Regions from separate parts of the Sinorhizobium sp. GQ132 genome, predicted to be linked through region 4. Evidence: predicted binding sites of a transcription regulator. Region 4 holds the regulator's gene; each other region holds the start of a gene.
What was found. Region 4 encodes LexA, which represses DNA repair genes until DNA is damaged. Its sites were predicted from a motif close to TGTTCNNNNTGTGTTCNG; they were not measured.
Positions count from the first base shown of each region.

Region 1 (4,188 bases), on a different contig from region 4:
AGGGCGTCATGGCTGGCCATTCACAGTTCAAGAACATCATGCACCGCAAGGGCCGTCAGGATGCGGTGCGCTCCAAAATGTTTTCCAAGCTCGCGCGCGAAATCACCGTCGCAGCAAAAACCGGCCTTCCCGACCCGACGATGAACCCGCGCCTGCGTCTGGCGATCCAGAACGCCAAGGCGCAGTCGATGCCGAAGGACAATATCGAGCGCGCGGTCAAGAAGGCTGCGGGCGGCGATGCCGAGAATTACGAAGAAGTTCGCTACGAGGGCTACGGCCCGGGCGGCGTCGCAGTCATCGTCGAGGCGTTGACGGACAACCGCAACCGCACCGCCTCCAACGTACGCTCCACCTTCACCAAGGCGGGCGGGGCGCTCGGCGAAACCGGTTCGGTTTCCTTCTCCTTCGATCGGGTCGGTGAAATCACCTACAAGCTTTCCGCCGGCGACGCCGACAAGGTGATGGAAGCGGCAATCGAAGCGGGTGCCGACGACGTCGAGACCGACGAGGAAGGCCACACCATCACCTGCGGCTTCGAGGATATCGGCGAAGTATCGAAGGCGCTCGAAGGCGCGCTCGGCGAGGCGGAGACCGTAAAGGCCGTCTGGAAGCCGCAGAATACCGTGCCGGTGGATGAGGAAAAGGCACAGTCGCTGATGAAGCTCATCGACAATCTCGAAGATGACGACGACGTCCAGAACGTCTATTCGAACTTCGAGGTCTCCGACGAGGTTCTGGCGAAGCTTTCCGCCTGAGCGTTCGGAACATCCCAATGCAATTGACCCGCATCGCTCCGAGCGATGCGGGTCTTTGCTGTTCGCGTCAGGCGGCGGCGAGATCGCGTTGCGCTTGGGCAAACAGCTTCACCGACCGCAACCGCGCTTCCATGTCGAAGATCGGCATTGATACGATCAGCTCGTCCGCTCTGGTGAGATCCACGAATGCCTCGATCTTGCGGCGGATCGTCTCGGGGCCGCCGACCACCGCGTAGCTCATTGCATGGTCGACGAAAATCTTCTCGTCCTGGCTCCAGAGGCCGTCCATCGATTTGACCGGCGGCGGAAAGCGCCCGCGGGCATTGCGGCGAAGCGCGACGAAGGATTGCTGCATGGAGGTGAAGAGGTGGTTCGCCTCATCGTCGGTGTCCGCGGCGACACCCATGACGCCCACCATGACATGCGGCTTGTCGAGCTGGGCCGACGGGGTGAAGCGCTCGCGATATATTTCGAGCGCGGAAAGCAGCATGTCCGGCGCGAAATGCGAGGCGAAGGCGAAGGGAAGGCCGAGCATGCCGGCGAGATGGGCGCTGAAATGGCTCGAACCGAGCAGCCAGATCGGCACGTTCGAATCCGCGCCCGGAACGGCGATGATCTTCTGGTCTTCGGTCGCCGGGCCGAGCAACGCCTGCAGTTCGACGACATCGTTCGGGAAGTTGTTGGCGCTCGCCTCCATGTTGCGGCGGAGCGCCTGCGCCGTTCTCATGTCCGTGCCGGGCGCGCGGCCGAGGCCGAGATCGATGCGGCCGGGGTAAAGCGCCGCAAGCGTGCCGAATTGCTCGGCAATGACGAGCGGTGAATGATTGGGCAGCATGATGCCGCCCGAGCCGACGCGGATCGTTCGCGTGGCCGAAGCCACATGCGAAATCACGAGAGACGTCGCGGCGCTGGCAATGCCTTTCATGCCATGGTGTTCGGCCAGCCAGAAACGCTCATAGCCGTTCTCCTCCGCGGCGATTGCCAGCCGCCGCGAATTTTCGAGCGACTCTGCGATGCTGCCCCCTTCGGTGATCGGCGACAGGTCGAGAATGGAGAAGGGGATCATGGCGGGGCTTTCAATTAAGAGAAATTGATCTTCCGCAATGTAGGTTCAAGTTTCCTTACGCCAAGGGTGCGCCGGCGCTTTTAGGCAAGGCGCGACCATTTCTGTGCAATGTTTTTGTTTTGTTCACTTTTTGCTGGCAGCGTCCCGCCGACCGAAATAGGGTGAAGCATGCAGACTACGATTCGCATTATCGGCATCGATCCGGGCTTGAGGCGCACCGGCTGGGGGGTCATCGAAACGCTCGGCAATTCGCTGCGATTCGTCGCTTCCGGCACCGTCACCTCCGATGGCGAGATGGATCTTGCCTCCCGTCTCTGCCAGTTGCATGACGGACTTGCCGAGGTGGTGCACGGCTATCAGCCGCACGAGGCCGCTGTCGAACAGACCTTCGTCAACAAGGATGCGACGGCGACGCTGAAGCTCGGCCAGGCGCGCGGCATCGCCATGCTGGTGCCGGCCCGGGCGGGCTTGAGGGTCGCGGAATATGCGCCAAACGCCGTCAAGAAGGCCGTGATCGGCGTCGGCCACGGCGAAAAGCAGCAAATACACATGATGCTGAAGGTGCTGATGCCCAAGGCCGAGTTCAAAGGCAACGATGCCGCCGACGCGCTCGCCATCGCCATCTGCCATGCCCATAACAGGCAGGCGGTGACGAGCCGCCTTGCGGCGCTTGCGGGGTAGGCCGGGCAACGGCATTTCTTCAAAGACGACGGACCAACACCATCCAGAGAGACCAGATGATCGGCAAGCTCAAGGGCACGATAGACGAGATCGGCGAGGATCACGTGGTTCTCGACGTGCATGGGGTCGGGTATGTCGCCCATTGTTCGGCGCGCACGCTCGGAAAGCTCGGAAGCGCCGGAGAGGCGGCCGTTCTCTTCATCGAGACCTATGTGCGCGAGGATCAGCTGAAGCTGTTCGGGTTCCTGAGCGCGTTGGAACGCGAATGGTTCCGACTGCTTCAGAGCGTTCAGGGTGTGGGATCCAAGGTGGCGCTGGCGGTGCTCTCTACGCTGACCCCCGGGGAACTCGCCAACGCGATCGCCTTGCAGGACAAGACGTCGATCTCGCGCGCGCCGGGCGTGGGTCCGAAAGTTGCCGTGCGTATCGTCACCGAACTGAAGAACAAGGCTCCGGCCTTCGCCGGCGAGATGGCACCGTCGATCGGCCTGAAGCAGGAGCTCGGCGAAGGCGTTGCCGCGGCGCCGGTTGCGGACGCGGTCTCGGCGCTCACCAATCTCGGCTATTCGCGAGACCAGGCGGCCAATGCCGTTGCGGCTGCGCTGAAAAACGGCGGGGAGGGCGGCGACAGCGCCAAGCTGATCCGCCTCGGCTTGAAGGAGCTGTCGCGGTGAGGAAGCCACGAGCCTTCCTGCGGCCACAAAAGCATTGGAATAGAGGGACGCTGGCCGTTCTCGCTGGATTGATCCGGGCGCCGCTATTATGGTTGAGCGCGGCAGCGACGGTGACCGGCCTCGACGCCGGTGCCCCTATGGCCGCGGACAGCCCGAAACGGAAGCAGTGACATGAGCGAAGCCGCACGTCTGATCGCGCCGGAAAAGGGAGGCGAAGACCTCGATGCGACCATGCGCCCGCAGACGCTCGACGACTTCACCGGCCAGGCTGAAGCGCGCGCCAATCTGAAGATCTTCATCGAGGCGGCGCGCAATCGCGGCGAAGCGCTCGACCACGTGCTCTTCGTCGGTCCGCCCGGGCTCGGCAAGACGACGCTGGCGCAGATCATGGCGAAGGAGCTCGGCGTCAATTTTCGCTCGACTTCCGGGCCGGTGATCGCCAAGGCCGGTGACCTTGCGGCGCTGCTCACCAACCTCGAAGAGCGCGACGTGCTCTTCATCGATGAAATCCACCGCCTCAATCCGGCCGTCGAGGAAATTCTCTATCCGGCCATGGAGGATTTCCAGCTCGACCTCATCATCGGCGAGGGGCCGGCGGCCCGTTCGGTGAAGATCGATCTCGCGAAGTTCACCCTGGTGGCGGCGACGACGCGCCTCGGACTGCTGACGACGCCGCTGCGCGATCGCTTCGGCATCCCCGTGCGGCTCAATTTCTATACGGTCGAGGAGTTGGAGCTGATCGTCCGGCGTGGCGCGCGGCTGATGGGTCTCGGCATGACCGACGAAGGCGCGCGCGAGATTGCCCGCCGGGCGCGCGGCACGCCTCGCATCGCCGGCCGTCTCCTGCGCCGGGTGCGCGACTTCGCCGAGGTCGCACGGGCGGAGGCCGTGACGCGGAAGATTGCCGACGAGGCGCTGACCCGGCTGCTCGTCGACAGCATGGGTCTCGACCAGCTCGACCGGCGGTATCTGACGATGATCGCCCAGAATTTCGGCGGCGGGCCGGTGGGGA
Region 1 is NZ_JCAXDX010000005.1:315,292-319,479, forward strand. Features, by position in the region: gene AC6CIG_RS15760 (YebC/PmpR family DNA-binding transcriptional regulator) at 9-755, shown strand; gene AC6CIG_RS15765 (LLM class flavin-dependent oxidoreductase) at 823-1,821, opposite strand; gene ruvC (crossover junction endodeoxyribonuclease RuvC) at 1,990-2,502, shown strand; gene ruvA (Holliday junction branch migration protein RuvA) at 2,559-3,176, shown strand; gene ruvB (Holliday junction branch migration DNA helicase RuvB) at 3,348-4,188, shown strand, end outside.
Region 1: a site for LexA is predicted at 1,931-1,948, ahead of ruvC (crossover junction endodeoxyribonuclease RuvC). Genes of this name have one in related genera too.

Region 2 (4,188 bases), on a different contig from region 4:
CTTGCCGGGACGGACGCTCATGCCTACAGCCTGGATCAGGGCGGCGGAGCCGCTTGCGCGGCGCGGACGAAGCTTCCGGTTTACGCCCCCGATCAAAGGCCAGGGCCGGGGTCGACTACAGTTGTCGGAACGGGCGGAAGCTCATGCGGTGCAGGGAGCAGGGGCCGTGGCTTTCGATCGCGCTGCGATGCTTCACCGTCGCATAGCCCGCGTGATGGGCAAAGCCGTAGAGGGGAAAGGTTGCATCGGCCCGGGCCATCATCCGGTCGCGGGTGACTTTGGCAACGATCGATGCGGCGGCGATCGACACCGAGCGGCTGTCGCCTTTGACGATGGCCTTGGCGTGACAGGTAAGCCCGGGAGGGACGTCGCGGCCGTCGACGAGAACGATGCGGGCCGCCAGCTCCAGGCCATGAACGGCGCGGCGCATCGCATCGAGGCTGGCTTTCAGTATGTCGGTCGTGTCGATGCGGGCCGACGAGGACGAGGCGATCGAGACCGTCGCCGTCGCCAGAATCTCCTCGAACAATGCCTCGCGCTGCTCCGCGCTCAAGAGCTTGCTATCGTTGAGGCCCGCCGGGATCGCCTCCGGATTGAGGATGACAGCCGCAGCGACGACAGGGCCCGCGAGCGGGCCACGTCCGGCCTCGTCGGCGCCCGCCACCGGCCAGAGACCGTCGCGCTGCGCCGCGCGTTCGAACGTGAAATCCGGAACGGCCGGCGGAAGAGGGAAAAGAGGGGAATCGGGCTGTTTGCTGCGTGTCATGCGGGCGACATTGGCATACTCGCCCGATTCCCTTCAAGTCCCCGGCTCGGTTTGCGGCGGTTGCCGGGGAAGACCAGCACCGCCCCCGAGGCAAAGGGCGGACACTGGAAGTTTTAAGGCACATCGGCGGTCGAGATCGCGACGTTTGTTCAATCTCCGGTGCGATAGCCTGCAGAAACGGTCTGCATCAAAGCAGCGACAGTTGAACCCCCATCCCGAGGGGCGGCACGAAGAGATCGCTGCGCAATTGCCGGCGCGTCAGATTGAGGCCGAGCCGCTTGGCCGCCAGCTCGAAACGACGGCCGATCTGCCAGGCGTAAGGTCCGCTGCCCTTCATTCGTTTACCGAACTCGGCATCGTAATCCTTGCCGCCGCGCATGGAACGGATGAGCGACATGACGTGCCGGTAGCGGTCCGGATAGTTTCTGAGAAGCCAATCACGGAACAGGGGGCTCACCTCCAGCGGAAGCCGGAGGAGGACGTAGCTCGCATCCGAGGCGCCGGCCGTCTTCGCCGAATCGAGCACGCGCTCGATCTCGTGGTCGTTCAGCGCCGGAATGATCGGCGCGACCAGAACGCCAGCGGGAATGCCGGCCTCGGAAATTGCGCGTAGCGCCTCCAGCCGCTTGGCGGGCGTCGACGCCCGCGGCTCCATGCTGCGCGCCAGTTTCCGGTCGAGCGTGGTCACGGAAATCCCGACCCGGGCAAGCCCCTTTTCCGCCATCGGTGCCAGCAGGTCGATGTCGCGCGTCACCATGGCCGATTTGGTAACGATCATGACCGGATGATTGGCGTCCTTGAGCACCTCCAGGATCTGGCGCATGATCCGCCATTCCTTTTCGATCGGCTGATAGGGATCGGTATTTGTGCCGATCGCGATCGGACGGAGCTTATAGTCCGGCTTCGCCAGTTCGCGCTCGAGAAGACGTGGCGCGTCCGGCTTGGCGAAGAGCTTGGCCTCGAAATCGAGCCCTGCCGAGAGCCCCATATAGGCGTGCGTAGGGCGCGCGAAGCAGTAGATGCAGCCGTGCTCGCAGCCACGATAGGGGTTGATCGATCGGTCGAAAGATATATCGGGAGAATCGTTGCGCGTGATCGCGGTCTTCGGCTTTTCTATCTGGACCTCGGTCTTGAACGGCGGCAGCTCCTCGAGCGTTTGCCACCCGTCATCGAAGACTTCGCGCGTCATCGGCTCGAAGCGTCCGGAGATGTTGAGGGCGGCACCGCGGCCGCGCCGACGATCGACGTCGATTCTGATGCCGGTTCCGGCGACGAGGGCCTCCGCCACATCCGCGCTGTTGCCGGGCGCATAGATGCCCTGCTTGAGTTGAGACAGATCGTTCATCGAAATCTCCCGGAACCATGCTCGGTTCGCTTGGTGCTGATTATTTTCCTAGCGCAGAAGACGGAACAAAGCAAGAACAAATATTCAGCGCAGGTCCGAGGAAGCTCCGTGATCATCCCGCACCCTGTGCGGAACGGCGCTTGTAGCAATCTGCGCTGCGATGCGGTAGGAACGCCTATGCTGACGGTCATCATGGAAACGAAGGACAACGAAGCGGAGCTCGCGCAGACGCTCTCGGCGCTCGTTGCCGGTGCGGTGGAAGGGCTCGTCAGCGATGTCATAATCCTGGACCACGGATCGACCGACGGCTCCCCCAGGATCGCGGATGCGGCTGGCTGCCGCTTCTGCCTCGACTGGGATCTCGGCGATGTCCTTCGTTCGGCGCGCGGCGAGTGGCTGATGCTGCTGGAGCCTGGTGCCCGCCCCATCGGTCGCTGGGTGGATGAATTGGCCGAATACGTCTCTCTGAACAGGAGCCCGGCGCAGTTTTCTCCCTCGCGAATGCATAAGCGCCCGCTTCTCAAGCGCCTGACGCACAGGTCGCCGCCGCTGGAGTCCGGATTTCTGATGCCGAAGGGTGATGCGGTCGCGGCTGCGCGCGGCAAGATGCCGCTCAGCCGCCTTACGAGCGGACGAGCTGCCCGCAAACTTGCGACCGAACTCGTCCCAGCCTGGGTCGCAATGGAGAACCGGTCGACCGGAGAACTGGATCGGACGCCTGGTTCCAAGATGTGAGCTTGCGATAGGTTGTCCATTCGGGCCCGACCGAGGCGTCGGAGGGACCCGAAGGCATCGTTGTCAGAGCGAGCGGACTGCAAGCGAGTTCAATTGCCAGGCCGAGTCGATCGAAATGTCGATGCTGACGTCATTGAGGAGTGCCCAGATGCGATCGGCCACGCCGACATAGATCCAGAGCTCGCGGCCAGCGGGGAAGGCCATCTCGGTGAAGAGGTTGATAATTCTTCGTTCCCCAGGAACGGCCTGGATTGAGGTGCCGGGGAAGCTCTCGCCATCGCCGCTGCAGTCGAGGCCCGAGGCGAACCACTGGTCGCTCACCTCGTTCGCCGGTTCGACATCCTCCCAGTTCCAGAACACAGCCAACACGAGGCGGCCGCGCGTCGTCGCGTGAAAGTCGGACCACCCGAACTCGTCGTAGGTCGAGATGTGATGGCGGCAGATGAGGGCCGACAGGTCGGCCTTGACTTGCAGTATCCCGGTGCGAAGCGTCTTGAACGGCACGAGATAGCCGTTCTCCCGATAGGCACAGAGAAGATCCACGTCGGAGGCATCGCTGTTGCGGGCGATCAGTTTCGATCCAAACCGGCCGGCACAGTCCAGATAGGAACTGTTCTCCACGATTGCCCCGTCGCCGGTTGCCTGATTCTGATCGAGTCTGTCCCAGCAGCCTCCAAAGGGCGGGAGAAACAGCTTTTCCTTGTCCGGGTCGGGCGCGACATACACGATCGGTGGCTGTTTGAAGATGTCGGTCACGCTGCCGACCACCGTTTCGTGGCGGTGGAAGGCTTCAGGGCTCTTCACCAACGCGCCAACTTCGCCATAGGCGCGCTTATGAAGCCGTTTGAGCGCGTTCAGATCAAGGTCGGCATTCCTGGCCTCCACGAACGACCTGTATCGAAGACCGGGGCCGCGCGGATCGTCCCGCAAGCCCGACCTTGCAACATTCTTGATCCTGTCGCGCAGTTCAGGTGCAATGATATGCCGTCGCTGCTCCGCGAAGGACTGGCGCAATGCGTCCAGCTTGTCCACCGTTGCCTGCCATTCTTCTTTGCGCCGACTTTCGTAGAGCGCCCGCAGCCCCAGCGGAATCTCGGCCTCAGGCCAATCCGTTTTCGAATATGTATGCTCTGCCGTTCCCATGACCTCCTCCTTACCCTCGCGGGGTCGCGGCGCGGAGCCTCGAGCGGCGCGCCTGCGTCGTTAATGAAAACCGGGAAAAGGGGCTCCGAGTCGGTAAACAGGAATGGGCTTTCTCCGGCGATGAGAAGCCATCATATGCCGGTGGTAGCCCCGAGCTGAGCCTCTTCTCCGAAGCAAGAATGGGGCGTACCTTGCGGTA
Region 2 is NZ_JCAXDX010000003.1:191,085-195,272, forward strand. Features, by position in the region: gene rnhB (ribonuclease HII) at 116-766, opposite strand; gene AC6CIG_RS09220 (PA0069 family radical SAM protein) at 954-2,111, opposite strand; gene AC6CIG_RS09225 (glycosyltransferase family protein) at 2,289-2,846, shown strand; gene AC6CIG_RS09230 (hypothetical protein) at 2,910-3,989, opposite strand.
Region 2: a site for LexA is predicted at 2,173-2,190, ahead of AC6CIG_RS09220 (PA0069 family radical SAM protein). Genes of this name have one in related genera too.

Region 3 (4,188 bases), on a different contig from region 4:
ATGAGCTCGTCCGCACGGGTCACGTCCAGCCGGTCGAGCGTGCGCAAGGGGCTCGTCGCCTGACAGTGGGCCGAGCGGAAGGTGGTGAAATCGTGATGGCCGACGAGGCGCTGCGCCGCCTCGTGCATTGCGTCGTGATCGAGCGGCTTCGGCACCCACCAGGCGCGCCGCGCCTCCAGCGCCAGTGGTGACCGGCGGGAAACGATCCGATAGAGATAATGCCGGCGGATTGCAGAGAAACGCGCATCGAAGTCGCCGGGGGCTTCCGCGACATCGAGGATCGAGACCCGCTCGCCGGCGAGCGCCAGATGCGCGTTGAGGGCGTTTTGCAGCGTGTACGACTTCCACTCGCGCGTGAGATCGAGATGCGCCACCTGCCCCCTGGCATGAACGCCGGAATCGGTGCGCCCGGCGCCGCGGATCGAGACCGTCTCGCGGGTGAGCGACAGGACCGCCTTCTCGATCGCACCCTGGATCGAGGGACCGTTGTCCTGCCTCTGCCAGCCGACATAATCGGAACCGTCATATTCGACGGTCAGGCGATAGCGGGGCATCAGGCGATCCTCGCGCCGGCAGCGATGGGCGTGCCGCGCAGGAAATCGGCCGAGGCGAGCGCCTTGCCGCCCGCACGCTGCAATCTCGTCAGCCGCACCGCGCCTTTTCCGCAGGCGATGCTGAGAGTACTGTCAAGCACTTCTCCGGGAGCACCTTTCCCTTCCGACATCTCGGAGCCAAGCACCTTGACGCGTTCCTGGCGGCCGGCAATGTCGAGTTCGAACCAGGCGCCGGGAAAAGGCGAGAGGCCGCGGATATGGTTGTGCACCTCGGCCGCCGGCCGGGAGAAATCGATGCGGGTCTCTTCCTTCGAAATCTTGGCGGCATAGGCGACGCCCTCTTGCGCCTGCGGCGCGAGCGGAAGCTCGCCGGCCTCGAGCCTGGCCATGGCCTCCGTCATCAGCACCGCTCCGACCTGCATCAGCCGGTCGTGCAATTCGCCGGCCGTCATCGTCTGGTCGATCGGAACCGACTGCGCGAGAGCCACGGGACCGGTATCGAGCCCCTTGTCCATTTTCATCACCATCATACCGGTCTCACGGTCGCCGGCCATGATCGCCCTCTGGATCGGCGCCGCCCCCCGCCAGCGCGGCAGGAGCGAGGCATGGCCGTTATAGCAGCCGTAGCGGGTCCCGGAGAGTATTTCCTCCGGCAGCAGCAGCCCGTAGGCGACGACGACCGCCACGTCCGCACCGAAATCCCGGAAGGTCTGACGGTCCGCGGCGTCCTTGAAGTTGACGGGCGTCAACACCGGAATGCCGAGGTGCTCGGCAGCCTGATGCACGGAGGATTTCTTGAGGTCGAGGCCGCGCCGGCCGGCCGGCCGCGCCGGCTGCGTATAGACGGCGGCGATCTCGTGACCCGCCCCGGCGAGCGCCAGGAGCGTCGGTACGGAAAATTCCGGCGTGCCCATGAAGATGATGCGAAGCGGCAAGTGGCGGCCTCCGTCTCTTTCGATTGCCCGTGAGCGGGCGGCGGCTCCAGGTTGAATGCGGCCGCGACGCTAGATCACGATGTTTCGGGCCGGGTCGACCTAAGACATGAACGGATCAGATCGCCTTTGCGCCGCGCGTCTTGGCCGCCTTGGTGAACCTGCGAATCACCATATCTCGCTTGAGCTTGGAGATGTAATCGATGAACAGGACGCCGTTCAGATGGTCGATCTCGTGCTGCAGGCAGGTGGCGAGCAGGCCCTCGGCCTCGACCGCCTGTTCCTTGCCCTCGCGATCGACATACTCGACCGTGATCGCGGCGGGTCGCTCGACCTCGGCGTAATAGTCGGGGATCGAAAGGCAGCCTTCCTCATAGACCGAACGCTCCTCGGACGAGCGGACGACCTTCGGATTGATGAAGACGAGCGGCTGTTTCTCCTCTCCCTCCTTCGTCACATCCAGAACCAGGAGGCGCTTCGGCACGCCGATCTGTATCGCGGCGAGACCGATGCCCGGCGCGTCGTACATGGTTTCCAGCATATCGTCGGCGAGCCGGCGAATATCGGCGTCAATGGTCTCCACCGGTGTCGACACCTGGCGCAGAACCGGATCGGGAAGAATGATGAGCGGCTTGATCGTCATGTCGATCCCCATAGCCGATCTTTCCCTCGACGCGCAAGAAAATTGCCATTGCGAAACCCGTGGCGCTCCAAAGGGGAACGACCGGCCGCGAAAATGTATGTTCTCGTTTTGATCTGGTTTTCGCACGCGAATCTGTTAGTCTGCGGCCATGGAGCCCATCCCCTTTTCCTTCGATCAGCCGCTGTTCCTCATCGGCGCCCTGCCCGTCACGGCCGGCCTCCTCGTCACAGCCGCCGCCCTTCTCGTGGTGCTGTTCTCGGCCATTATGGTGCGGCGCGCCCGTTCGGCTCGCGCGATCGACCGCGAAGAGCAAATGTCGGCGCTCATCGCGGCGCAGACGGAGATGCAGGGACGGATCGCGGCCATGACCGAGGTGCTGGGCGCCCGGCAGGCGGAACTGAACCAGTCGCTCAGCCAGCGCATCGACGGAATGACGCATCGCATCGGCGCCTCGATCAGCGAGCAGACGAAGGCGACGCACGAAAATCTGCGGCGGCTCCAGGAGCGGCTCGCGGTGATCGACAACGCGCAGAACAACATCCAGTCGCTCGCCAAGGATATGGCCGGGCTGCAGAGCATCCTCGCCAACAAGCAGACGCGCGGCGCCTTCGGACAGTCGCGCATGGAGGCGATCGTCGCGGACGGCCTGCCGATGGGCGCCTTCGCCTTCCAGGCGACGCTTTCCAACGGCGCGCGGCCGGACTGCACCATCCGCATGCCGAACGGCCAGCCGCCGCTGGTCATCGACGCGAAGTTTCCGCTCGAGGCCTGGAATTCCATGAGGGACGCGGCGAGCGCCGAACGGCGGCAACAGGCCGCGCAGGCCTTCCGCCGCGACATGGAGGTGCATATCCGCGATATCTCCGGCAAATATCTCCTGCCGGGCGAGACCCAGGATACGGCCTTCCTCTTCGTTCCTTCCGAATCGATCTTCGCCGAAATCCATGAGCATTTCGAGGCGATCGTCCAGAAGGCGCACCGCCAGCGGATCGTCATCGTCTCTCCGTCGCTCCTGCTCCTCTCGATCCAGGTCATCCAGGCGATCCTGAAAGACGCCCGCATGCGTGAGCAGGCCCACCTGATCCAGGGCGAAGTCGTACGGCTGATGGAAGACCTCTCGCGTCTCGATGAGCGCGTACGCAAGCTCCAGGGCCATTTCGCCATGACGCAGAAGGATGTCGAGGACATCCTGATCTCCTCGGACAAGCTGACCCGTCGGGGCGCCAAGATCGAGGCGCTCGAGCTGCAGGCCGAGGGCGATCCGAGACAGGGCGAAAAGCCGGGCGACGGCAGCGGGCGCCCGATGGACGGGCGCATGGGGCAATTGAAGCTGAGAGTGGTTGACGAGGACTGACGGCGTCGGGCACTCTCCGGCAAATGCGTGTGTCGCGCGAAACCGTGCAGCGGTTGGAATGACGACAGGCGAAAAACAAAGAAGCAAGCCGACGGGACGCCTCCACATGATCACTGTTTTTGGATCCATCAACATGGATCTGATCGCCACCACCGCACGCCTTCCGAAGCCCGGCGAAACTGTTGCCGGAATGGACTTTTCCACTGCGGCGGGCGGCAAGGGCGCAAACCAGGCGCTCGCGGCGCGCCGCGCCGGCGCCTCGGTGCGCATGGCAGGTGCCGTCGGCTCCGACGCCTTCGCCGAGGGCGCGCTGGCGCTGCTCAAGGAGGCCGGCACCGATCTCGATCTGACGAAGACCGTCGGCGAGCCGACCGGCACGGCACACATCATCGTCGGCGGCGACGGCGAAAACGTCATCGTTGTGGTCGCCAGCGCCAACGCACGCGTGAGCGAGGACGACGCCGTGAACGCTGTTGCAAGAATGTCTGCTGCCGACACGCTGATGCTCCAGCTCGAAATTCCAGCTGCCTCGGTGGAAAAGGCACTCTCCGAAGCAAAACGGCGCGGCGTCCGATCGATCATCAACATCGCGCCGCTGACGCCGGATGCGGCGCGCCTCGGCCGCATGGCCGATATCGTCATTGCCAACGAGACCGAGTTCGAGCTGCTCGCCGGCAAAGCGGGCATCGCCGGCGCCGAGCGGGA
Region 3 is NZ_JCAXDX010000004.1:177,334-181,521, forward strand. Features, by position in the region: gene truA (tRNA pseudouridine(38-40) synthase TruA) at 1-554, opposite strand, end outside; gene fmt (methionyl-tRNA formyltransferase) at 554-1,489, opposite strand; gene def (peptide deformylase) at 1,605-2,129, opposite strand; gene AC6CIG_RS12520 (DNA recombination protein RmuC) at 2,278-3,483, shown strand; gene AC6CIG_RS12525 (ribokinase) at 3,590-4,188, shown strand, end outside.
Region 3: a site for LexA is predicted at 2,228-2,245, ahead of AC6CIG_RS12520 (DNA recombination protein RmuC). Genes of this name have one in related genera too.

Region 4 (4,188 bases):
ATCTGTCCCACAAGATCATTCGCAAAGCCGCACCCGAAATCCGCTCCTGCAGCGCTCACGCATCCGACCGAACGCGCAACGATCGTCGCAATCGTGCAGTAGTTCCCCCGCGAGAATTTCGCCGTCCCGAAACGGAACAGCCGAACAATCATGACAACAACAAGGCAAAATTGCGAACCGGAGGACGAACGGACGCTAAAAAACGCTCGCTATGGTTTACGAAACGTAAATGAGCCGCTGGACCATAGTCCGATAGAGCGCGCCAAAGGTCCGAAACCCGTTGCCGGGTTTCCCTGCCGACACATATCGCAATAAGTACCCACGCGGCTCGTCGGCCGCGGGGTGCGGCGGCCTCAGAGCTGGCCGAAGCTTCCCGTCGGTGCAACTCTGAGGCTCCGTCCCCGGTTGGCGTGCTGCCCGTGCTCCGGCCCAACGTCCGAGAGGATATCGCAATGGACGACAGATACGATTATGGGCCGCCGGAGCGACGGGCGGCAACCGGCCTCCCCTTAGGCATAATGCTCCTGTCGATGTTGGCGATTGCCGTTTATCTGCTTGCCGGAGCGGCGCTCCTGGACGGCAGAAGCCGGGACGTCGCGGCCTACGTCGCTCGGGCAGGCGACGAAAGTCCGCCTGCAGCGCCGGACAGCGGACGGCGCCCGTGACGATGGCCCACAACCGTGCCATGGGCGCATGCGGCGCGGCACGCCTCGAATGCAAGCAAATGCTCCGGAGCAAGTTGACGCTGTGATCAAAGCTGCTAAAAAGCCAGCCGTTGGTGAATGGGCAGCAAACCCGGTGGCGATCGCCGGTCCATCGAGAACTCGGAAACGAATTTCACGAAGCTCCGCAATCACCTGGAAGAGTGGCCGAGCGGTTTAAGGCACCGGTCTTGAAAACCGGCGTGCGTGAAAGCGTACCGTGGGTTCGAATCCCACCTCTTCCGCCATTTCAGAATTGATCCGGGCACGCCGGAATTCCCGACTTCTCGTCACTGATGGCCGTCTTCCCCACCCGCAAGGCTCATGGCTGCCCTGCCCTTCCGACGCTTTGCGTCACCTGCCGGAGCGGAAGAAGCTGCTTTGGGACTCCATCGCGAAGGGGCGATATTCGGGTGGATGAATTGCAGCGTGCCCTACCGGGCGGCAAGGGTGAAGCCGGCAGACGGAATGCACTGGCGCGCGGGGCCGAAAAATCTTATACAACGAGTGACCAGTGGGGTCGTAGCTCAGTTGGGAGAGCGCCGCAATCGCACTGCGGAGGTCGAGGGTTCGACTCCCTTCGACTCCACCATTCCCCTCTTGTCCAGCCCGGACACCTAGGTGACAGGTCTTACCTGAGGTAACTTCCACCGATGCCGGACGTCAGGCTGCCAGAGCTCGGTCGATGCCGCGGCTCGCCTGCGCTTGCCAAAAAAGCTGATTTGAGAGAAAGTTTTAGTCTGACCCGTTCGAGGTCTGGGCAACTCCCGCGAGTGGAGAAAAACATGCCTGTTAAATCTTTGGTGGCAGCCGTAATTTTTTCCCTCTTCGCCCTTTCGGGGTGCGCCAGCACAGGCTCGACCAACACGACCTATACCCAGTGGTACGGGCCCTATCCCGAGCCTGAATTCGACGTTCTTACGCCGGGCGGACTGCGGCTTGCCTATTAGCATGGCATAGGTGAGCGACTGGGCCGGCCGCTGTAAGTGAGCGTACGCCCCTGCCCCGACATTCCGAGCGATCGCCAACGACACGCCGGATCGGAAGCGGACAGGCATTCAGCAGCAAGCGGTATTCACGGAATTTTAGGCACTTGCGGAACACATATGGAACATATAGGTTCTGTTCTTGATTTGTTTCGCGATTCTGGAGTGACGCCATGCTGACCCGCAAGCAACAGGAATTGCTTCTGTTCATTCATGAACGAATGAAGGAATCCGGGGTTCCGCCGTCCTTCGACGAGATGAAAGATGCCCTCGACCTTGCCTCCAAATCGGGCATCCACCGTCTGATCACCGCACTCGAAGAGCGCGGGTTCATTCGCCGGCTACCGAATCGCGCTCGAGCCCTCGAAGTCATCAAGCTGCCGGAGGCCTATGCCGGTGTTTCGCAGGTCCGCCGCGGCTTTTCGCCGAGCGTGATCGAAGGCAGTCTGGGCAAGCCTGCGGCCCCGCCCCCTGCACCGAAACCGGCGCCCCTGGCCGAGATCGCGTCGGTCGCTGTCCCGGTCATGGGACGCATTGCCGCCGGCGTGCCGATTTCCGCAATCCAGAACAACATGCACGATATTTCCGTACCGGTCGAAATGATCGGCAGCGGCGAGCACTACGCTCTCGAGATCAAGGGTGATTCGATGATCGAGGCCGGCATCCTCGATGGCGATACGGTGATCATCCGGAACGGAAGCACTGCCACCCCCGGGGATATCGTCGTCGCCCTGATCGACGACGAGGAAGCAACTCTGAAGCGTTTCCGTCGCAAGGGCGCCTCTATTGCGCTCGAAGCCGCCAATCCGGCTTACGAGACACGGATATTCGGTCCGGATCGGGTCAAGATCCAAGGCAGGCTTGTCGGCCTCATCCGGCGGTACCACTAGGCTCCCGACGAGGTGTGCAGGCGTTTCTCACGGAAGTACGCAATTTCAACGCGTTAGAAGTGGGGGCATTGCGCCTTGGGGCGCTATGGCCACGCCTCCACAGAACCGAAGCCATATTATACAGAATAAAAAAGACCCTATTCCAAATGTACCCTCTTGCGGATTGCGGGCAATCATTCTAAATCCGCGCCACGATTTGAAAAATCGCAAATCGTAGAGGCCTCGTGGCGGAGTGGTGACGCAGAGGACTGCAAATCCTTGTACCCCGGTTCAATTCCGGGCGAGGCCTCCAAAATTTTCCACAATGATATCAAAGCGATAAGTGGCAGAGAGCTTCGTGTTGTGCGAATGCGGATGTCGCATCTCGTTGCAACTGGATTCCCTTGATTTTCAACGGCTTCCCGGCACACTCGGCAAATCCGTGCAACATCGTTCTACAAGACCGGCGGGTCATTTTTCTTTGCCTTGCGCTTGGTCGGATTTCGTTTGGAAACCGCCCGGCCGATGGCACGGCCGTGATCACGCCGGCGCAGCTCGGCTATCTGATCGAATGCATCGACTGGCGACTGGCGAATGCCGCAAAAAACCTGGCGTCGACGTCGGCGGGATGAGCAAACCGCTGGCACGGCGGGAGCGAATATGATTCCATGCCGTCATGATCGATGCGGCCGATCAGCTTGCCGACGACCTCACCAGTGCGCACGCGATGATCCTCGCAGAACGCGCGGCACGAGGTGAGGCGGAACCCGTTGCCGCTCGGGCCCAGGCGGTGAACTCGCACTCGGAGGCACTGATTGCCCGGCTCCGGCTCGAGATCGAGAAGCTGAAGCGCGACATCCATGGCAGCCGCTCGGAGCGCAAGGCCAGGCTTCTCGAACAGATGGAGTTGCAGCTCGAGGAGTTGGAGGCTAACGCCGGTCAAGACGAAGAGATCAAGCTGCCTGACCTGCGGCCCTGTGAGACGGTGATTGGAAGTTAAAGGGAAACACGGTGCGGACCCAAAAAGAGATTAAAGCTGACCTGCTTGCGGCGCTAAACTCCGTCGGCGATGAAAGACTGGCGCTCTTGGGCTTCGAACGACGAGAGGGTTCGTTTACCTACATGCGAATCCTGGAGGAAGCCGAGCAGGACATCGTTTTCGCAGCGGATTGCTTCCCCACGTATCAGCCGGACGAAGAAATGCACCTTCACCCGGCCATGCGGCTTGGCATGAGATCTGTAACCAAGGCGACGCTAGAACTGGTGGCGGGCAACAAATCTCTTTTGGCGGATGCGCCAGAAATCATCGTGAGCCAGCCAATTGAGTTCACTGCACCAAAGGAGCAACACGTTAGATGGTTTGCAAGCGGCAGCGATCAAATGAAGGCGCGTATTCGTGAGATTGTTGCCTTTATTGAACGATGGCCAGCCCCACTTCTTGATGAGATCCGAACTCCACATGACTTGATCAAGATTTACGAACGGGGCGATGAGCGAATGCTCAAGCAACGGCATTGGTACCTGTTTTTGGCCGCAGCGCAGATGGTCTCCCATGGGAACCGCGCCGACGCACTCTCCGTCTTGGAAAATAATCTTCGCGCCCCAGGCTTGAGGAAACGCTACGCCGTCGCC
Region 4 is NZ_JCAXDX010000013.1:7,466-11,653, forward strand. Features, by position in the region: gene AC6CIG_RS24805 (septal ring lytic transglycosylase RlpA family protein) at 1-2, opposite strand, end outside; gene AC6CIG_RS24810 (hypothetical protein) at 453-665, shown strand; tRNA gene AC6CIG_RS24815 (tRNA-Ser) at 860-949, shown strand; tRNA gene AC6CIG_RS24820 (tRNA-Ala) at 1,218-1,293, shown strand; gene AC6CIG_RS24825 (hypothetical protein) at 1,487-1,651, shown strand; gene lexA (transcriptional repressor LexA) at 1,861-2,577, shown strand; tRNA gene AC6CIG_RS24835 (tRNA-Cys) at 2,796-2,869, shown strand; gene AC6CIG_RS24840 (hypothetical protein) at 2,961-3,188, shown strand; partial or broken gene AC6CIG_RS24845 (IS66 family transposase) at 3,284-3,505, shown strand; gene AC6CIG_RS24850 (hypothetical protein) at 3,568-4,188, shown strand, end outside.